Regions from separate parts of the Rhodococcus sp. CX genome, predicted to be linked through region 3. Evidence: riboswitches for the same ligand, from Rfam matches in the RefSeq annotation. Region 3 holds a riboswitch; each other region holds the start of a gene.
What was found. Region 3 has a riboswitch for S-adenosylmethionine ahead of I0Q12_RS23630 (homoserine O-acetyltransferase). Riboswitches for the same ligand answer to the same signal wherever they lie in the genome.

Region 1 (7,130 bases), on a different contig from region 3:
GTGGACACGACGGTGACATCGCGGGAGACCAGCCACGGACCCAGATCCATGCCGGAGCGCACGAGCGATCGGGGTGCGGGGACCAGGCACGCGCCGTGCCGCCACGCCAGCCACATCTCCTCGCACGACGCGTCGAATGCCACCGACAGGCCGGCGAGTACCCGGTCGCCTGGTCCGATCGGGTTGTCCTGCAAGAACATTCGCGCTTCGGCATCGACGAAGGCGGCGGCGTTGCGGTGCGTGACCGCGACGCCCTTCGGGGTGCCGGTCGACCCTGAGGTGAAGATGATCCAGGCGTCGTCGTCGAGCCGCGGTCCGCGGATCTGCGGATTCGCGGCCGCAGGTGCGGTGCCGGGGCCGATCCCGTTCTCGGTGACGATCGCGGTGACCCCCGCCTCCCCGAACACCAGCTCGGCTCGTTCGTCGGGATCGTCCGCGTCGACCGGAACGTACGCCGCGCCCGCGGCCAGCACCGACAGGATCGTGACGTACAGGTCCTTCGTGCCCGACGGCATGCGCACCCCGACCCGGTCGCCGGCGCCGACGCCCGCGTCGGTCAGTCGGTAGGCGCCGGCGACGATCTCCTCCGCCAGCTCCGCGTAGCTGAGCATGACCTTGCCGTCGTCGATCGCGGGGGCGTCGGGATGGGCGTCGGCGGTGCTGCGCAGGATGTCGACGAGGGTCCGCGCGGGAGGCGCGAACGAGGAGCGCAGGTACTCGTCCGGTATTCGAGCCGGCCGACCCGGATCCGTCTTGGGCTGGACAGACAATCTGCGTCCTTCTCTAGGTGTCGATGCGTGTGGCCGGTTGTCTCACGACCGGGTGGACGGCAGGTGAACTCCCTGCCGGCGGGGCGGTCGCTTCGACCGATTGTGCTCCGGACCATCGACTTCTCGCCTGTCGACCGCACGCGAAATGTTTCGGTTTGACAACAGCGGCGGCGTGCTGTCATCCTCTTCGGCAGGTCACGAGTACCAGCATCAAGCCCCGGCTCGCTGGTCGGCAACCCTCCTCCGCGGTGGGGTGCTCCGGGTGACGACCAGGCTGTGGTTCCAACACCGGACGCAGCAAGCGCGGACTCCGCCGGCGATCCATCATCGTCGTGGCGATCACCGACGGGTCCCTGGACAGACAAGGGATTACTGATGACTGCTGCAACGACCGCCACCTGCATCGCCCCCATCGCTCGCGTTTCCGGCTGTGACCTGCAGGTTCCGCTCGTCCAGGGCGGTACCTGCACCTACGCCAACTTCGACTACGCCGCGAGCGCTCCGGCCCTGGCCGCCGTCACCGACCGCATCGCCGAACTGCTGCCCTTCTACGCCAGCGTTCACCGCGGCGCCGGCTATGCCTCGCGTGTGACCACGGATGCCTACGAGAAGTGCCGGACCGTGGTCTCCGGATTCGTCGGCGCCGCCGACGACCAGGTCGTCGTGTTCACCCGCAACACCACCGATTCCCTGAACCTGCTCGCGACCGCCGTGCCCGGTGACGTCGTGCTCCTCGACATCGAGCACCACGCGAACCTGTTGCCGTGGAAGAACTCCCGCATCGTCGAGGCCGCCGACACGGTCGCCGGGACGGTCGAGCGACTCGCCGCGGAACTGCGCCGCGCGCCGGCCGCGCTGCTCGCGATCACCGGAGCCTCGAACGTCACCGGTGAGCTGCTGCCCATCGAGGAACTCGCGAACCTCGCGCACGAGTGCGGTGCCCGCATCCTCGTCGACGGCGCACAGTTGGTCCCGCACCGGCGCGTCGACCTCGCCGCGACCGACGTCGACTACCTCGCGTTCTCCGGTCACAAGACGTACGCGCCGTTCGGTGCCGGCGTCCTGGTCGGCCGTCGCGACTGGCTCGATGTGGCCGAGCCCTACCTCGCCGGTGGCGGCGCGGTGCGCGAGGTGCGCCTGGACCACACCGACTGGGCCTGCGCCCCGGCGCGCCACGAGGCCGGTTCGCCGAACGTGCTCGGCGCGGCCGCGATCGCGGCGGCCTGCGAAGCGCTCGCCGGTTTCGACGCCGACGCCGTCGCCCGCCACGAAGAGGAACTGAGCCGTCTGCTGGTCGAGGGTCTGCGCGAAATCGATGGCGTCGAACTGCTGCGCCTCTGGGAGGACTCGAGCGAGTCCGTCGGCATCGTGACCTTCACGGTCGCGGGCTACGAACCCGCCGAGGTCGCGGCGTACCTGTCAGCGGAGCACGGCATCGGCGTCCGCGACGGTCGTTTCTGCGCGCATCCGCTGCTCGCCCGCGTCGGCCGCGCCGGAGGTGCGGTGCGTGCCTCCCTCGGCCTGGGCAGCTCGTCCGCCGATGTGGAGCGTCTGGTCGGTGCCGTGCGTCGCCTCGTCGAGCACGGCCCGTCCTGGACCTACGCGAAGACCGACGGCCTGTGGGGCCCGTCCCCGGAGACCCGCCCGGGTCTCGCGGCGGAGGGCGCGGGCGCGTCGGAGTGCGTCTGATCACCCCGATCGACAATTTCCCACAAGATCGGTAGGGTATTGCCCATGGCATCGCAGACCGCATCGAACGTCGTCGCACAGTGGTGCCGTCGTCATGTCGATCTGTGCCGTACCGCTTCCGGCATGTGTACGAGCTGAACGACACCCCAGTCTCCACAGCTCATCGCCGCGGGATCGCCTGCGGCAGTTCGAAGGAACCCCACATGTCGTACAACAACATCGTTCACACCGTGTCGTCCGCGCGCCCGCTGCGTGTCGCCGTCGAGCTCTCCGGTCCGTCCGGCCCGCACTACTGGGCCGATCTCACCGCCGGCCGGCCCGGCGAGGAGTCGCTCGATCTCAGTGCGCCGCAGCCGAATGTCGTGCGGATCCGCGCCACCGATCTGCGCGAGACCCGCAAGGCCACCGATCGCGTCCGTGCCGGGCTCGTCGCCGAGGGTCGGGACCCCGGCAGCGTCACCGTCCTGGTCGATCTCGAGGTGGTCGTCGCATCCGAGGCCCGCAGCGCGCGGAAGCAGTACGCGCAGTTGGATGTTCCGCGCGCGTCGGACACCCTGTCGTACGTCGGTACCCCGCAGGGGCTCGCCGGCCTCATCGCCGACATCCACTCCACGCACGTCGCGGACGGTGTCACCCTCGTTCCGCTGGCGGCGCCGTTCACCGTGGAACACATCATCGACGGAACGCTGCCGTGGCTCGAGGCCCGCGGCCTCGCGGCGACCGCGCCGTCCGTCGTGGAAGTGTTGCGCCGCTTCGGAACCGGTGGCCGGGGCCTCGTCCGCGCCTCCTGAGTATCCCGGCGCGAGCCGGTCACGATTCGAAAAGCCGAGTGGGGCGAGAGAACGGATTCTCTCGCCCCACTCGCTGTGTCTTCAGGCCGAACGCCGGGTCAGGGGTTCGACGACGTGCACGCCGGGATCGGGGTCGAAACGGTAGCCGGTTCCCCGCACCGTCGTGATGATGGATCCGAATCTTCCCAGCTTCGTGCGGATTCGGGACACGTGGACGTCGACGCTGCGACCGCGTCCGTGGTCGACGCTCGCCGCGGCGGGATCGAGTTCGCGCAGTACCGATCGGGACACGACCACGCGAGGTCGCCGGACCAGGCGGGACAGGATTTCGAATTCGGTGTGGCTGAGTGGAACCCGGGCGTTGTCGAGGATCACGTCGCGGGCCGGAAGATCGATCACCAGCGGCACCGGTGTGGAGCTGAGCAGCGTGTGTGTGCTCGCTCCCGGCACGAGGTCCCGAGCGGTTTCGCGCAACGCGTCGGCGAGCGCGGCGAGATCCGCCGACGAGCGCACGCCGGTGTTCGAAAGCTGAACGACCAGTACGAGTTCGGGTGTTGTGGTCATGGTGTGGTGTCCAATGGTGTGGGCCGGTGGTAGACGCCGTCGTGGTAGAGCAACGGCGCCGCCGTCGACTCGGTGTCGGAGACGTGCGTGTGGGTGACGAGGCCGACGACCAGCGTGCTGTCTCCGGCCGGAATCAATTGGTGCACAAGCAGACGCAGGCGCACGGGAGTGTCGTGGAGTACCGGTTCGCCGGTGTCGAGGCGGTCCCACAGGGAACGGTCGGCGAAGCGTTCCTCGGCGCTGCGTGCGAAACGCTGTGCCAGATGCTGCTGGTCCTCGCCCAGGAGGTGCACCACGAGCGAGTCCGCCGCGTGCACGGCGTCGATGCTCGACGAGGTCCGAGTGATGTTGAACGACACCAGCGGTGGGTTCAGCGACAGCGAGGAGAACGACGTCGCGGTGAAGCCGACCGGGCCGTTTCCGGCGTCGAGCGTGACGACGGTGACGCCTGCAGGGTGGCGGCGCAACGCGGAGCGGTACTCCTCGTTGCCGACGCCCAGGGCGAATTCGGGTGCGGTGGCGTCGGCGCGATCGGCGACAGGGGAATGTGATGTGGGCATGGCCGTCCCTGAAAAAGGCTCGTCCCCGGAAGAAACTGGGGGACAAGGCGAGTGATGAGATGGAATGGGTGTGGGCGTCAGGCCGCACACAGGCACGAGCGGGTACGGCACAGGTCGACGTGCCTGCGGCTCCACGCTCGGATAGTCACGGTGACACTATAGTGCAGCGGTTCCGGTTCCGATACCGCGGGCCGGTCAGTCCATGTCCACGTCCATGCCCGCGGTGATGCGCAGAAGTTCCCGATAGGTCGTGCGGAACACCGTGTTCGGGTATCCGCCCGCGGCCCACAACAGCGGATGCGCCTCGAGCGCGCGATCCACATAGGTCGGCAGATTGGTGGGGTGGCCGAGCGGCGCGACACCGCCGACCGGTTGCGCGGTGACCTCCGTGACAAGCTCCGGCGACGCCGGCACCAGTGTGCCGCCGAGGCGCTCGCCGCAGCGCCGGACATCGACCCGATGGGCTCCGGAGACCAACAAGAGAACCGGTTCGCCGTCGAGTTCGAACACGAGCGATTTCACGATCGCACCGACGTCGACGCCCAGCGCCGCGGCCGCCTGCTCGGCGGTGTGCACCGACTCCGGCTGGGTGAGGATCAGGCCGGGATGGCCGCGGGAGATGAGCGTGTCGGCCACGTGAACGGCGTTCGGATGCAGTGTCGCGGACATGGTTCCAATGTAGGAGCGGACCGCATCTGTCGCGCGGGGATCAGTAGAGCGGAAAGCCGTCCTCCGGTCCCAGCATGCGTTCGAGGCGGGTGCGCGTGATCTTCGCGAGTTCGTCGGTGCGGATCTTCCGCTCGGCGTCGATCTCGTTGTCGAGGCGGTGCACGAGGTCGACGAGCAGCTCGTCGGGCCCGCGGTCTGCCGCACACCACAGATAGCGGAAGCCGAACCTCTCCTCGTACACCTGCGCCGAGTGGGCGATCTCCGCCATCATGAGCGGATCGTCGGTCCACACCGAACACTGCTCGGCGCGCGAATGGGTGCTGCGCGGCCGGACACCGACGATCGGGTGGCACTCCAGGGCCTCGGCGATGCTCGACTCGTCCAACGTGACGAGCACTGCGTCGGCGCGGGCGAACAGTTCGGTGTAGCTCGCGTACGGGCGTCCGGCGGCCACCGGGTTCGCCCAGGCGAGCGTCGCGCAGCATTCGTACAAGGCGTGAACGGTGCCGCGGCGGCTGAGGGCGTTGAACGCACCGAGACCGATTCCCTGATGCAGAAGCATGGCCTGCGCTCCTCTCCGAGACGGACCGCCCCGGGAAACCCCGGCGCTGCGGTCGGATCCAGCTTCCCTCGTGTGCGGGCGTGTCTCCAGAGCTGTGACCGGGAGTTTTCGAGTCTTTAACACCGCTCGGGGGTGAACGTGACGGGGAGCTCGGTGTGAACGACCGGCAAAGATATTACTCTCGAGTAATGACCGATCATTCCAGCTGGAAAGCATTCACCGTCGAGGTCGAGGCGCACGTCGCACGCGTGACCCTCGTCGGACCCGGCAAGGGCAACGCCATGGGACCCGAGTTCTGGTCCGAGCTGCCCGAGGTGTTCGCCGCACTCGACGCCGACGACGAGGTGCGCGCCGTCGTCCTCGCCGGCTCCGGCAAGCACTTCTCGTTCGGGCTGGACCTGCCCGCGATGAGCGGCGACCTCGGCAAGGTTCTCGCCGACAAGGCGCTGGCCAAGCCGCGCACCGACTTCCACGCGATGATCAAGCGCATGCAGGCGGCGATCACCGCCGTCGCCGATTGCCGCAAGCCCGTCGTCGCCGCCGTGCAGGGCTGGTGCATCGGTGGCGGCGTCGACCTGATCACCGCGGCGGACATCCGCTACGCCTCGGCGGACGCCAAGTTCAGCGTCCGTGAGGTGAAGGTCGGTATGGTCGCCGACGTCGGGACCCTCGCCCGCCTCCCGCTCATCGTCGGCGACGGCCACACCCGCGAACTCGCCCTCACCGGCAAGGACATCGACGCCGCCCGCGCCGAGAAGATCGGTCTCGTCAACGACGTGTTCGACGACGCCGAGGCCACCCTCGCCGCCGCCCACGCGACCGCCGCGGAGATCGCCGCCAACCCGCCGCTCGTGGTCCACGGCATCAAGGACGTCCTCGATCACAGCCGCTCCCCGCAGGTCGACGACAGCCTCCGCTACGTCGCGGCGTGGAACGCGGCGTTCCTGCCCTCCGAGGACCTGACCGAGGCGATCTCCGCCATCTTCGAGAAGCGCCCCCCGAACTTCCGGGGAGCCTGATCTTCGGGCTCCGCCCGAAAACGAGCGAACGGTACATTCAGTCGGTCAGATCGACTGAATGTACCGTTCGCTCGGAAAAAAGAGGGGGTCGAAAGAGACCGGCCCGGCTCAGTGGCCGCCGTTCTCCTTCAGCCGCGCGATCGACGCCTCGACCTCGGCCTCGGCCTCGGCCCGACCGACCCAGTCGGCGGCCTCGACGTGCTTGCCCGGCTCGAGATCCTTGTAGTGCACGAAGAAGTGCTTGATCGCATCGAGCTCGAACTGCGCGACGTCGGAGATGTCCTGGATGTGATCCCAGCGCGGATCGCCGGCCGGCACGGCCAGGATCTTGTCGTCGCCACCGGCCTCGTCGACCATCTTGAACATGCCGACGGGGCGGGCCTCGACGATGACACCCGGGAAGACCGACTCGGGGAGCAGCACCATGCAGTCCAGCGGGTCACCGTCCTCGCCGAGGGTGTTCTCGATGTAGCCGTAGTCGGCCGGGTAACCGAACGACGTGTAGA
Region 2 (7,130 bases), on a different contig from region 3:
GCTCACGTGCGGGTCGAAGAAGGTGGCCTCCTCCGAGGCGATCACGATGTCGCAGGTGGTGACCCAGTCGAGTCCTGCGCCGCAGCACAGACCGTTGATCGCGGCGACGATCGGTTTCGTCATGGTCCGGAACGGTGGTGTGCCCTCCTGGGGCGCCTCCCACTGTTCGTAGGTCGACAGATACGGGCGCTCGTTGATCACCTTGCCGTCACCGGGGATCTCCTTGACGTCGGCCCCGGTGCAGAACGCGCGGCCGGTGCCGGTGACGACGAGCGTCCAGACCTTGTCGTCGTTCTCCGCCTCGGCGTACGCGGCGCGCAGTTCGGTGATCATGTGGGGGCTGAGCGCATTGAGGGCTTCGGGCCGGTTCAGCGTGAGAGTGGCCGTGTGCCCGTCGACTTCGTACTCGATCGTGTCGAACGGCATGTGTTTCCTTCTGCGGAGATGACAGCCATACTGGTGTATCTACAGTATCCCATACCGTTATGCCCGATCCAGCGGAAGAGAGACAACGATGACGAGCTCCAGTGCCGCGGACGGACGTGTCCTCTTCGACGTGGATCCGGATCGCCGCATCGCGACCGTCACCCTCAACGACCCCGCGCGCCGCAATTCTTACGACGCCCCTATGCGCGACGCGCTCGCCCGATACCTCGACGACGTCGCGCAGGACGATGACATCACGGTCGTGCTGCTGCGGGGCGCCGACGGTGTGTTCAGTACCGGGGCCGATATGAACAACGCATATGGGTGGTATGGCACGAAGGGTGAGTGGGACCGTTCGCAGAAGAGCCGGCCCAGCCAGCGGCGCCGTCTCACCGTCGACCGCAAGACATTCGGCTTCTACCACGAGTTCCTGGGCTATCCGAAGGTCACGGTGGGGGAGATCAGCGGTTACGCGCTCGGTGGTGGGTTCGAGATGGCACTGATGACCGACATCTCCGTGATCGCGCGGGACACCCGCATCGGGATGCCCGCGACCCGGTTCCTCGGCCCGGCACTGGGCAGCCTGCACATGTTCTTCCACCGGCTCGGACCGGTGCTCGCGCGCCGGCTGCTGCTGACCGGCGACATCGTCGACGCCGCGTCCGTCGAACACCTCGGCGTGTTCACCGAGACATGCGAGCCCGGTGCGGTCACCGCTCGCGCCCGGTACTGGGCGGAGAAGGCCGCGAAGATGCCCGCCGACGGCGTCGTCATCGCGAAGGAGGCGTTCCGGCTCGTCGAGCAGAGTCAGGCCTACCAGGGCGAGGAGGTCGCGAGCTATCTGTTCCACGCCTTCGGCACGAACCTGCAGTTCGGGCCTGGTGAGTTCAACTTCGTCAAGACGAGGGCCGAACACGGGACCAAGGAGGCATTCCGCCTGCGCGACGAGCACTTCCACGTCCCCGATCCCGGCGGCTCCGCCGCCGGTGTGCATTAGTGGCGGTTGGGGTCGCCACAAAACCACACCGAGGGGATGCGGTACAGTGACGGTGCTTCACGAGTTGCCGTCGCCAAGCCCCGACTGGACGGCACACCAACCCCACGCTCGCGGGTGGTTCGGGTGACGAAGCGGTCCGAGACCGACCGGCTCGGACAGGAGCGCCCCGTCCCGGGGCTTACCCGGAGGAACACGATGATCCTTGTCGCTCGTTCGATCGTCCGCACCGCCGTCACGTGCCGCTCGTACCACGACGGCCATCACGTCCATCACATCCGTGCTCGGCACGCCCTCGCGGACCGCGATCTCGCGGTGCACGTGCTCGTCGAGATCGTCGACGGAAAAACCGTGCAATTGTCCTGGGACGGAAACAGAGTCGAGTTCCAGCACCACGACGTCGACGCGATCGCCCAGGCTCTCGACCTCGGCGGTGACATCGGCGAATGGATCCCGCGATGGCGCGTGCTCGTTCTGCCCGGCCGGGAACCGGAGGACCGCACCGTGTTCACGCTGAGCGATTCGGAGCACTGGTCCGACTGCACCTCGCCGAAACCGGAGACGGGCCCTATCGGGCAGGTGCTGAATGCACTCGTGTGAGCGGGACCGGCGGAACTCGGTGTAGGAAAGGTGTTTCCGCCCGCCGACGGGATCGGGTCGCCGTCACGGGTTCACCGGAAGCAGTAGCTCCGGGGAGTTGTTGCGCGGATTGTTCACCGCGGTGCTCACCTCGTACGGGTGCAGATGCGGCTCCGGGATCGAGTTGAGCAGGGCTTCGACGTCGTCGCGATCGGTGAGGGTCGGGTCGAGCCACGGGTCGATGAACGACTCCGGCAGCAACACGGGGGAGCGGTCGTGGATGTGCCCGGCCGCGTCGGTCGCCGGTCGGGTGAGCACAGTGCACGTCCACAGCCACCTGTTCGGATCGTCCTCGGGTAGTTCCGGATTCGGCCACAATTCGTACAGGCCGGCCATCGCGAGCGGTTTGTCGGCGTGGAGGAAGAACGGGATCTTCTTGCCGTTCTCGTCCTTCAGCCACTCGAAGTAGCCGTCGGCCGGCAGAATGCAGCGCCGACGTGCCGCGGCCGCTTTGAACGCGGGTTTGCTCGTGACGGTCTCGGAGCGCGCGTTGATCATGCGGGAACCGATCTTCGGGTCCTTCGCCCAGAACGGAACCAGCCCCCACCTGATCGTGCTGTTGAGCTGCCGCACCGGCTCGGCGTCGGGTTCGTCGCGCGGGGCGCGTTCGAGCACGACGTTCACCCGCTGGGTGGGGGCGATGTTGTACGACGGGGGCAGTTCGTCACCGACCGTGGCTGCGGTTTCGTACGCCGCGATCAGGTCGTCGCGGGTGCTCGTGCTCGCATAGCGTCCACACATCGGTGCGCTCCTTCCCGTGGTTCGGCTCTCGTCCCATCCTGCCGGAACGGCGGACGATCGGTGGTGATGTCGTCCGGGGCACGCCGACGTCGTGCAAGACTCGGAAGGTGACCGGATCGGCAACGCGCAGCGTCTCCATCGTCCTGTTCGACGGCTTCGAACTGCTGGACGTCTTCGGGCCCGTGGCATTGCTGAGCAGGTTCCCCGATTCGGTCGAGGTGCAGATGCTCGGGCCGCACGAAGGACCGGTCCGCAGCAGCCAGGGAACCGAGGTCGTCGCGACCGCAAGCTACGGCGACGCCCCGGAACCGGACATCGTGCTGGTGTCGGGAGGGATGGGCACCCGTTCCCTTGTCCGAGACGAACGTTTCCTCGCCTGGCTTCGAGAGTGGGCCTCGACGGCGACGATCGTGACATCGGTGTGCACCGGTTCCGCCCTGCTCGCCGCCGCCGGGCTGCTGGACGGGTATCGGGCGACGTCGAACAAGCTGGCCTTCGAGTGGGCATCCGGTCACGGCACCGACGTCGAATGGGCGCCGAGCGCACGATGGGTGCACGACCGCGACCGGTGGACCTCGTCCGGGGTGGCCGCCGGCATGGACATGACGGGTGCTCTGCTCACCCACTTGTTCGGCCGCGAGGAGGCCGAGCGGGCCGCGCGCGAGATCGAGCTGGAGCTGCACACCGACCCCGACCGTGATCTGTTCGCCGTGGCGCACGGACTCGAATAGCCGAACTCAGCGTTCGACGACGTCGAGCGCCCGGGTGAGGTCGGCGATCAGATCGTCGGAGTCCTCGAGCCCGATCGACAGGCGAATCATCGATCCCGTGATCCCGCGCCGTTCGCGTTCTTCGGGGGAGAGGTCGTAGTGGGTGGTGGTGACCGGTTGCGTCACCAGGCTTTCCACCCCACCGAGGCTCGGCGCCAACGCGAACAACTCGAGCCGGTCGACGACCTGCACGGTCGTCTCTGCGTCCGCCGCGACCTCGATGGTGACGACCCCGCCGAACCCGGACATCTGCTTCGCCGCCAGCAGGTGACCGGGAAAGCTCGGCAGACCTGGATACAGAACTCGCGACACTCGCGGATCGGCCTCCATGGCCTCGGCGACCGCCTGCGCGTTGGCATTGTGCTGACGCACCCGAACGACGAGGGTGCGCAGGCTGCGCGACAGCATCGACGCCGTTTCCGGCGCGATCGTCGAACCGAAACTCTTCCGCCAGGCCTTCAGTGGTTCGACGAGTTCGGTTGCGCCGAGCACAAATCCGGCGGTGACATCGGAATGTCCGCCGAGGTACTTCGTCGCCGAATACGAGACGAGGTCGGTGCCCAGCTCCAGCGGGCGCTGATTGACCGGCGAGGCGAAGGTGTTGTCGACCGCGACCTTCGCGCCGTAGCGGTGGGCCAGGTCCGAGATCGCGGCGATGTCGTAGATGCCCAGCGCCGGGTTGGTCGGAGTCTCGAAGAACACCAGTTTCGCTCCGTCGCTCAGCACGTCCTCGAGCCGGTCGAGTTCGTCGCCCAGCAGGAACGTGGTGGTGATACCGAGCTGCGCGAGCTGATTGCCGAGCAGTTCCATGGTGCCGCCGTAGGCGTCGCCGACACACACGATCCCGTCGCGCCCGTAGTGCGCGAACAGCGCGGTCTCGGCCGCCATCCCCGAGCAGAACGCCAACGCGCTGGCGGCACCTTCGATCGAGGCCATCGTCTCCTCGAGGGCGAAGATCGTCGGGTTCAGGCCGTAGCGGGTGTAGAGCGGGCCGCGGACGCGTCCGTCGGCGACGTCGAGCAGCGCCGCGGTGTTCTCGAACGCGAAGGTCGTGGTGTTGTAGACCGGCATGTGCGGCGCACCGTGGGCGTCGGTGACGGTGGTGCCGTGAATGGCCCTGGTAGACCGACCCGCTGATGCATCCTTCACGCCTTCGCTCCGTTCCATGGGACTCCTCGGACGTCACCGAGTATCGCGGATGCGCGGTTCGGCACCTCGAGCCACCGTCTCGGGACGTCTGCCGACAAGAAGAGGACCTCTGCCGACAAGGATCAGGTCGTGCCGAACATGAGCGCGGCGTAGCGTCTCCGATGTCTGTGTCATCGAGACGACGGGACTGGGCGATGACCACGAGCGATCCTGCACCGAACCCGCTCGGAGCCGGCGGCGAGCCGGACGACCGGCCGGAACCGCTGCCGCTGCGCACCGCGCTGCCGCGTCTCGGGCGCTGCGCCGGACGCACCGCGTCGCTTCTGGCCCACCGGCGCCTGCACCTCCCGACCGGCAACAAGGGCCGGACGATGACCTTCGCCGACGGAACGTCCGCGGTGGTCTACCGCGAAACCGTGGCGGATCGCGACGAGCCGGCCGAACCGGTGATCCTGGTGGTCGCATTCCGGCTGCGCGGTGTGCGCGGCCGTGGACACGCGCTGTTCCGCGCCGAGAGCATGCTCAACACACCGCTGTTCGCAGGCTTTCCCGGATTCGTGTCGAAGTTGTGGCTCACCGCGGACGAGGCCGGTCGGTACCGGGGCTTCTACCAGTGGGACGGCGCCGACAGCGCGCGGGACTACGTCCGCGCCCTGTGGTGGCCGCTCGCGCTGGTCAGCGAACACGCCTCGATCCGCAACCGCGTGTTGCCGGGTCTGTGGCGCGACCACGTTCTCGCCGCCGCCGGGCGGGACCGCACGAGCGACACCGACGCCGGCGAGTGGTGGCGGCTGAGCAGCATTTCGTGAGGTCGCTGCAAGGGGAGGGTGATTCATGAAGGTGCTGGTCGGATACGCGACCGCGAAAGGATCCACACGGGGGATCGCGGAGCGCATCGCCGCGGAATTCGAGCGAGCCGGTCATACCGCAGACGCGAAGGAGTTGTCGGGCGTCGACTCGGTCGACGGGTACGACGTCCTCGTCGTCGGCAGCGCGATCCACAACGGACAGTGGCTTCCCGAGGCGGCGGCCGCGCTCGACCGGCTCGGCCCGGACCTGGCCGGTCGTGCGGTGTGGGCGTTTTCGGTGTCGTCGGTGGGCGCGACGAGCAGCCTCCTGTCGTCCCGGGTCGCGCGATACCTGCGGCGGGTGACGCCGGAGCCGAAGGCCGTGCAGGCGCTGCGGTCGACGGCGGACGTGCGCGGGCACCGGTTCTTCGCCGGAACCATCGCGCCCGGCGACTGGCCGGGCCTCGGCCGGATCCTGTTCCGGCTGATGGGCGGACACTACGGCGACGCCCGGGACTGGGCCGACGTCGACGGCTGGGTCGCCACCGTCCATGCCGGGAGTGGCGATGACGTCCGGTAGCGCACCGACGGAAACCCCGGGAACCGGCCCTCTCGAAGGTCGCGGGCTGACCGTGCGGCGATGGATCGTGTTGTGCGCGTGCGCGGAAACGATCGGGATGACGGCGTCGTCGCTCGCCGCGAAGATCGCACAGCGCGTACTCGGCGACGATCCGCACGGCGCGGTGTTCGCGGCGGTGCTGCCCGGCGCGTCGTCGACCCGTGCGTCCGAGCGAATGTATCGCTCGTCTCCTTGGATCGACTGAATGTACCGCTCGCTCGGAAAAAGGAGGTCGCGTCAGCGCTCCGTGACGGGGGTGCGGCGATAGTTCGGGTCGCGCTTTTCGATGAACGCCGCGAACGCTTCCAGCACATCCGGTGCAGCCAGGTTCACCGCCTGCGCCGCGGCCTCCCCGTCGAGCGCTTCGTCCAGCGTGCGGTCGATCCCGTGGTCGATGAGGGACTTGGTCTGCGCCAGCGCGATCGGTGGGCCGGCCGCGAGCCGGGTCGCGAGGGCGTCGACGAATCCGTCGATTTCGGTTTCGGGCTGCAGCCACGTGACCAGACCGAGCGCGTGTGCTTCGTCGGCGCCGATCATGTCGGCGAGCATCGTCAGCCGCTTGGCCTGCTGCAGCCCGACGAGCCGCGGCAGCAGCCACGAACCGCCGGTGTCGATCGACAGGGCGCGCCGGGCGAAGATCTGGCAGAAGCGCGCCTCCGGGGTCGCGACCACGAAATCGCAGCCCAGCGCCAGATTCCATCCGGCGCCCACGGCGACGCCGCGCACCTTCGCGATCGTCGGGACCGGCAGGCCGTGCAGCAGTCGCACGGTGTCGTTGACGCGGCGGGTCTCCTCGCTCGGGTCGGGAAACTCGTCCATGCCCGCGGTGGCGGACAGGTCGGCCCCGCTGCTGAACGTGCCGCCCGCGCCGGTCAGCACGACCGCGCGCACGTCGTGGCCCGGTTCGACGTCACGCAACCGTTCGCCCAGCAACGTCCACATATGCGAGGTGATCGCGTTGCGGCGGTCCGGGCGGTTGAGGGTCAGCGTGAGCACCCCGTCGG
Region 3 (6,605 bases):
GTCACGTCCGCCGAGGGCGGCGATCTCGGCGAGGCCGTGGCGGCCGAGGTGGCCTCCTATCGCGAGCGCCGGGCCTACGTCCCCGGCTTCGGTCACCGATTCCACACCCGCGACCCGCGCCGGGATCCGCTCCTCGAGGCCGTCCAGGGGGCCGTCGACGCCGGAGTCGTGTCCGGTCGCTACCTCGCGGCCGCGCTGGAACTGGAGGCACAGCTCTCCGCCTGCCGGGCTCGACCGGTCCCGATGAACATCGACGGTGCGACGGCCGTCATCTACGCCGAGCTCGGCTTCACCGCCGAACTCGCCCGCGGCCTGTTCATCCTGTCCCGGTCGGTCGGCGTTCTCGCCCACAGCTGGGAGGAGTCGCAGAGCGGTCGCCGCATCAAGGGCCCGATGCCGCCGCCGCTGCTCCCGACCTACGTCGGGCACCCCGAGCGTGCCTGGGGAGCCGAAGCGGAGGATGAGAACGGCCGATGAGCATCTCCGACACCGATCCCTTCCGGTCGTTGACGGCGTTGCCGCTCGACGACCCGGCCGGTTCCCCGCTGCACTACTACAGCCTCGCCGCCGCCGAGGCCAACGGCGCCGGACCCGTCGGCGAGCTCCCCTGGTCGCTGAAGACGCTCGTCGAAGGGGTTCTGCGCAATCAGGGACATCCCGAGGCGCTGCCCGAGCACGTTCTCGCCCTCACCCGCCGGGACGAGACCGCCGCTGTGCCGTTCTTCCCCGGACGTGTCCTGTTCCAGGACGCCTCCGGCATTCCGGTGCTGGCGGACATCGTTACCCTGCTCGAGCGGGCCGAGAGCGACGGCATCGACGCGTCCGCCTTCCGGCCGTCGTTGCCTCTCGATCTCGTCGTGGACCACGCGCTGGAGGTCGACGAGCACGGGCACGCCTCCGCGGCGGGCCGGAACATCGACCTCGAGTACATGCGTCACCACGACCGCTACCGGTTCCTGCGCTGGGCCCAGGAGCGCATCCCCGGGCTCCGCGTCGTTCCGCCCGGGGTCGGCATCTGTCACCAGCTGAACCTCGAGGTCCTGGCGCCGGTGGTCACCACCACCGAATCCGACGGCCTGCGCGTGGCGGCCCTGGATGCGCTGGTCGGCACCGACTCGCACACCACGATGATCAATGCGCTCGGTGTCACCGGGTGGGGCGTCGGCGGCATCGAGGCCACCGCCGCAGCGCTCGGGCAGGCCCTCATGATCCGGGTACCGCGCGTCGTCGGCGTCGAACTCACCGGCCGTCTCGCGCCGGGTGTCCTCGCCTCCGACCTGGCACTGACCCTGGCGGAACGTCTGCGCGCCGTGAACGTGGTCGGGGCGATCGTCGAATTCCACGGCGACGGACTGGGTTCGCTGTCGGTGCCCGACCGCGCCACGGTCGCCAACATGGCGCCCGAATACGGCGCCACGATGGCGTGGTTCCCCGCGGATCGCCGCACTCTCGACTACCTGTCAACCACCGGTCGCTCGCCCGAGCAGGTCCGTCTGGCCGAGCAGTACCTGACCGCCCAGGGTCTGCTGCACACCGCATCCAGCCCGGTCCCCCGTTTCGAGACGACACTGCGGATCGACCTGAGCAGCATCACGACGACACTGGCCGGTCCGTCGCGACCGCACGAAGCCCTGTCGCTGTCCGAGGTTCCCGCCTCGCGCGGCGAGTCCGGGTCGCACAGCGACGACGGCGCGTCCAGGTCGCGCAGCGGCGATGTCGCCATCGCCGCGATCACCAGTTGCACCAACACGTCCAACCCCCGCGCCCTGGTGACGGCGGGTCTGCTCGCGCGCAACGCCGTCGAGGCCGGTCTCGCTGCGGCGCCGTGGACCAAGACATCGCTGACCCCCGGATCGCGAGCGGCGGCCGACCTCCTGGAATCCAGTGGCCTTCAGGCACACCTCGACCGGCTCGGTTTCCACGTCACCGGATTCGGTTGTGGCACCTGCATGGGTAACTCCGGTCCGCTGCCTCCTGCCCCGGCCGGTTCGGATACGACCCCGGACACCGCCGTGCTGTCGGGCAACCGGAACTTCACCGGCCGAATCCATCCGGACGTCACCCACGCCTACCTCGCCTCCCCTGCGCTGGTCGTGGCCTACGCCCTGGCCGGCAACGTGCGGGTCGATCTGTCGGCCGAGCCTCTCGGTCACGCCGAGGACGGCTCGCCGGTCACCCTCGCCGACCTCTGGCCCGACGAGCAGGAGATCGACGCGCTGCTCGCCGAGCACGAAGCGGCCGCGCTCGGCCGCGGTGCGGATCGGGCGTTGACGACCGACCGCTGGGAACAGCTCGAGTACCCGCACGGCGAGCACTATCGGTGGGACGGAGAAACCGGCAGCATCCGCCGGCCACCGTTCACCGATACCGAGCTGACCGTGCCCGCAATCCACGGAGACCTGCACGCGCGTCCGCTGCTCGTGCTCGGGGACGCCGTGACCACCGACCACATCTCCCCCGTCGCGCGGGTCCTGCCCGATTCGGCGGCGGGACGCTGGCTCGTCGAACGGGGTGTCGACGAACGGGCGCTGGGCACCTTCAGTTCTCGCCGGCTCAACCACGACGTGATGGTCCGGGGTGGTTTCGCGAACACCCGCCTGCACAACTTCCTCGCACCGGATCGGGAGGGCGGCTGGACGCGGATCTCGCCGGAACAGCCGCCGGTGCCGGTCCATGTCGCCGCCGAACACCACCGAGAGCACGGCACACCCGTCGTCGTGGTCGCGGGAGAGCTCTACGGCGCCGGATCCGCCCGCGACTGGGCCGCCAAGGTGACACGGCTGCTCGGCGTTCGGGCCGTTCTCGCCCGCAGCTTCGAACGCATCCACCGGACCAACCTGGTCGCGCTGGGTGTCCTGCCGATCCAGTGGGACGGTCCCGCCCCCGAGGAGTTCGACGGGAGCGAGGAGATCTCCGTGCTCGGCCTGGACGATCTCGGGACGTCCCGCGACGTCGCGGTCCGGGTGACGCGCGCGGGCGAAATCCGGTGGGAGGGCACTGCACTGGCCCGGCTCGACACTCCGCTGGAGTACGAGTGGCTGCGTGCCGGTGGCCTGTTCGGACACCTGCTGGCCACACGGTCGCCGCTGTCGGTCTGACACGCTGTCGGGCCCGAGGAAAGCAAAAGAACGGGGCGCCTCCTTCCGGAGGCGCCCCGTTCTGCTGTGTCGCGAGCTACGTCAGGCGCGAGCCTTCTGCAGGTTCTCGTCGAGGGTGCCGAGGAACTCCTCGGTGGTCTGCCAGCCCTGCTCGGGGCCGACGAGCAGAGCGAGGTCCTTGGTCATCTGGCCGGCTTCGACGGTCTTGATGACGACGTCCTCGAGCTGCTGCGCGAACTCGATCACCTCGGGGGTGTTGTCGAGCTTGCCGCGGTGCTCGAGACCGCGGGTCCAGGCGAAGATCGACGCGATCGGGTTGGTCGACGTCGGCTTGCCCTGCTGGTGCTGACGGTAGTGGCGGGTGACGGTGCCGTGCGCCGCCTCGGCCTCGACGGTCTTGCCGTCCGGGGTCATGAGCACGGAGGTCATCAGGCCGAGCGAGCCGTAGCCCTGCGCGACGGTGTCGGACTGGACGTCGCCGTCGTAGTTCTTGCAGGCCCACACGTAGCCACCCTCCCACTTGAGGGAGGAGGCGACCATGTCGTCGATGAGGCGGTGCTCGTAGGTCAGGCCCGCGGCGTCGAATTCCGCCTTGAACTCTTCCTCGTAGATCCGCTGGAACTCGTCCTTGAACATGCCGTCGTAGGCCTTGAGGATCGTGTTCTTGGTCGACAGGTAGACCGGGTAGTTCTGCTGCAGGCCGTAGGCCAGCGACGCACGCGCGAAGTCCTGGATGGACTTCTTGTAGTTGTACATCCCCATGACGACGCCGCCGTCCTCGGGGATCTTGCACACCTCGTGCTGGATCGGCTCGCTGCCGTCCTCGGGCGTGAAGGTGATCGTGACGGTGCCGGCGCCGGGGACCTTGAAGTCGGTGGCGCGGTACTGGTCGCCGAACGCGTGACGGCCGACGATCACCGGCTTGGTCCAGCCCGGAACCAGGCGGGGCACGTTGGAGATGATGATCGGGGCGCGGAAGATGGTGCCGCCGAGGATGTTTCGGATCGTGCCGTTGGGCGAGCGCCACATCTTCTTGAGGCCGAATTCCTCGACGCGCGCCTCGTCCGGGGTGATCGTGGCGCACTTGACGCCGACGCCGTGCTTCTTGATGGCGTTCGCCGCGTCGATCGTGACCTGATCGTCGGTCGCGTCGCGGTGCTCGATTCCGAGGTCGTAGTACTCGAGATCGACATCCAGGTAAGGGTGGATCAGCTTGTCTTTGATGAACTGCCAGATGATGCGGGTCATCTCGTCGCCGTCGAGTTCGACGACCTTGCCTTCAACCTTGATCTTGGACATGTGCGCTTCGTGTCCTCCTAGGACGTTTCCTCGGCCCGAATCGACCGCACTTTGTGAGTACGGCTTCTCACTGCTCAGGGATCTGAGCATGGACGTGTTCACACGCGCGGGAACACGTGCCAAACAAGACAAGCGTACTGCTATTCGTCGGCAGCGCAAAGCGCGGGTTTCACTACCGGCCGGTAACTTTGTGCTGGTCAGCGGGGCGCACGGCCCGGCTTCCGGCCCGACGGAGCGAGCCGCTAAACTTGCCGTTCAGGTCATGAGTGCCAGCATCGAGCCCCGGCTTGCTGGTCGGCAACCCTCCGGTCAGGGTGGGGTGCTCCGGGTGAGGACCGGGCCGTTCGGCGCACAGGTCGGGCGGCAAGCCTGTACAGGGAGGTAGTGACCATGAGAGTTGTGATCATGAGCTGTCGCGCGTAGATCCGACCCGACCACCCGCCGCCCGCCCAGAAGGACATGATGACCAACACCGCCACCCCCACCGTCGTCGTCGAGGCGGCAGCGTCTTGACGGCGGGCACCGAACGGCGATACGTCGACCTTCCTCCCGAGGACGGCCGTCTCGGCCTGGTCGACATCGGCGCGCTGTCGCTGGAGAACGGTGAGACGCTCCCGAACGTCACGCTCGCGGTGCAGCGCTGGGGAGCCCTCTCCCCCGCCCGCGACAACGTCGTCCTGGTCGAGCACGCCCTCACCGGGGATTCGCACATCACCGGACCTGCCGGACCGGATCACCCCTCACCCGGGTGGTGGACCGGCATGGTCGGGCCGGGCGCCCCCATCGACACCAACCGCTGGTGCGTCGTGGCGTCCAACGTGCTCGGAGGCTGCCGCGGCAGCACCGGTCCGGGCAGCATCGCACCGGACGGCAAGCCGTGGGGGTCACGCTTCCCGCAGATCACCATCCGCGATCAGGTCGCCGCCGAGGCCGCGCTGCTCGACACGCTCGGCATCGAGACCCTCGCCGCCGTCACCGGCGGATCCATGGGTGGCATGCGCACGCTCGAGTGGATCGTGACCCATCCGGACCGGGTCCGGGCCTCGCTGATCCTCGCCGTGGGCGCCCGCGCCACCGCCGACCAGATCGGCACCCAGACCACGCAGATGGCCGTCATCACCGGCGACCCCGACTGGCAGGGCGGCGACTACTACGGCACCGGACGCCGCCCGGACGCGGGACTGGGCATCGCGCGCCGCATCGCGCACCTGACCTACCGCACCGAGGAAGAACTCGACTCCCGCTACGCGAATTCGCCTCAGGCCGACGAGGATCCGTGGCAGGGCGGACGGTACGCCGTGCAGAGCTACCTCGAACACCAGGCCGACAAGCTGGTGTCGCGGTTCGACCCCGGCACCTACGTCGTCCTCACCGAGGCCATGAACCGCCACGACGTCGGGCGTAAACGGGGCGGAGTCCAGGCTGCGCTCGCCGCTTCCCCGGTTCCGACGATCGTCGCGGGCGTCAGCTCCGATCGGCTGTACCCGCTGCGGCTGCAGCAGGAGATCGCCGACGGGCTGCCCAACTGCGACGGTCTGCGGGTCCTCGAATCGCGGGACGGGCACGACGGATTCCTCACCGAGGCCGACGCCGTCGCCAAGCTCCTGGTCGAACTGATGGACCTGGTCGAACGCGGCTAACCGGTTCCGAGAGGGTCGATCGAGACGGCAAGCGCCACGATCGCCCCTCCCACCAGGAGCATCGCCGCGACATCGAATCGTTTGCCGCGCACGGCCAGCACCCCGACCTGCTCGGGCGCCAGCGCCCACCGCAGCACACCCGCGAGGATCACGGCGCCGCCGAACACGAACGCGCCGCGCCGCCACCGGTCCGCGAGCACCAGCACCACCGCGGCGGCGATGACCACGGTCACCGCCACCAACGGCAGGTTCCGGCGGGCGAACCGCATCCAACGGTCCATCCGAGTCGCCTGATTCCGGATCAGAGGCCGGCGAGCTGCTCGGCCCGCTCCACCACGTTCGTGAGCAGGAAAGCACGGGTCAGCGGACCGACACCACCGGGATTCGGCGAAATGAACCCGGCGACCTCGCGCACATCGTCGGCGACGTCTCCGCGCAGACCGTCCGCGGTGCGGGAGACACCCACGTCGAGCACCGCCGCGCCCGGCTTGACCATGTCCGCGGTGATCAGACCGGGCACACCGGCCGCCGCGACGACGATGTCGGCGCGCTCGACCTCGGCCTTCAG

Region 1: linked by a shared signal. The riboswitch ahead of I0Q12_RS07640 (aminotransferase class V-fold PLP-dependent enzyme) and the one ahead of I0Q12_RS23630 (homoserine O-acetyltransferase) in region 3 are both predicted to bind S-adenosylmethionine.
Region 2: linked by a shared signal. The riboswitch ahead of I0Q12_RS24940 (hypothetical protein) and the one ahead of I0Q12_RS23630 (homoserine O-acetyltransferase) in region 3 are both predicted to bind S-adenosylmethionine.

The regions. Positions count from the first base shown of each region.
Region 1 covers NZ_JADZGH010000070.1:10,557-17,686, reverse strand. Annotated here, with positions in the region: partial or broken gene I0Q12_RS32315 (AMP-binding protein) at 1-770, opposite strand, end outside; SAM riboswitch class IV at 964-1,080, shown strand; gene I0Q12_RS07640 (aminotransferase class V-fold PLP-dependent enzyme) at 1,146-2,459, shown strand; gene I0Q12_RS35085 (putative leader peptide) at 2,505-2,597, shown strand; gene I0Q12_RS07635 (hypothetical protein) at 2,663-3,250, shown strand; gene I0Q12_RS07630 (winged helix-turn-helix domain-containing protein) at 3,332-3,814, opposite strand; gene I0Q12_RS07625 (flavin reductase family protein) at 3,811-4,374, opposite strand; gene I0Q12_RS07620 (YbaK/EbsC family protein) at 4,570-5,043, opposite strand; gene I0Q12_RS07615 (2-oxo-4-hydroxy-4-carboxy-5-ureidoimidazoline decarboxylase) at 5,084-5,605, opposite strand; gene I0Q12_RS07610 (crotonase/enoyl-CoA hydratase family protein) at 5,794-6,624, shown strand; gene I0Q12_RS07605 (inorganic diphosphatase) at 6,733-7,130, opposite strand, start outside.
Region 2 covers NZ_JADZGH010000224.1:34,161-41,290, reverse strand. Annotated here, with positions in the region: gene I0Q12_RS24950 (enoyl-CoA hydratase/isomerase family protein) at 1-426, opposite strand, end outside; gene I0Q12_RS24945 (enoyl-CoA hydratase/isomerase family protein) at 515-1,423, shown strand; SAM riboswitch class IV at 1,479-1,591, shown strand; gene I0Q12_RS24940 (hypothetical protein) at 1,619-2,020, shown strand; gene I0Q12_RS24935 (SOS response-associated peptidase) at 2,084-2,800, opposite strand; gene I0Q12_RS24930 (DJ-1/PfpI family protein) at 2,908-3,531, shown strand; gene I0Q12_RS24925 (PLP-dependent aspartate aminotransferase family protein) at 3,538-4,719, opposite strand; gene I0Q12_RS33845 (YdhR family protein) at 4,914-5,528, shown strand; gene I0Q12_RS24915 (flavodoxin domain-containing protein) at 5,554-6,087, shown strand; gene I0Q12_RS24910 (hypothetical protein) at 6,074-6,331, shown strand; gene I0Q12_RS24905 (enoyl-CoA hydratase) at 6,364-7,130, opposite strand, start outside.
Region 3 covers NZ_JADZGH010000214.1:23,944-30,548, reverse strand. Annotated here, with positions in the region: gene I0Q12_RS23645 (citryl-CoA lyase) at 1-477, shown strand, start outside; gene I0Q12_RS23640 (aconitate hydratase) at 474-3,098, shown strand; gene I0Q12_RS23635 (NADP-dependent isocitrate dehydrogenase) at 3,180-4,397, opposite strand; SAM riboswitch class IV at 4,656-4,773, shown strand; gene I0Q12_RS23630 (homoserine O-acetyltransferase) at 4,907-6,037, shown strand; gene I0Q12_RS23625 (DUF3017 domain-containing protein) at 6,034-6,318, opposite strand; partial or broken gene I0Q12_RS23620 (tetrahydrofolate dehydrogenase/cyclohydrolase catalytic domain-containing protein) at 6,339-6,605, opposite strand, start outside.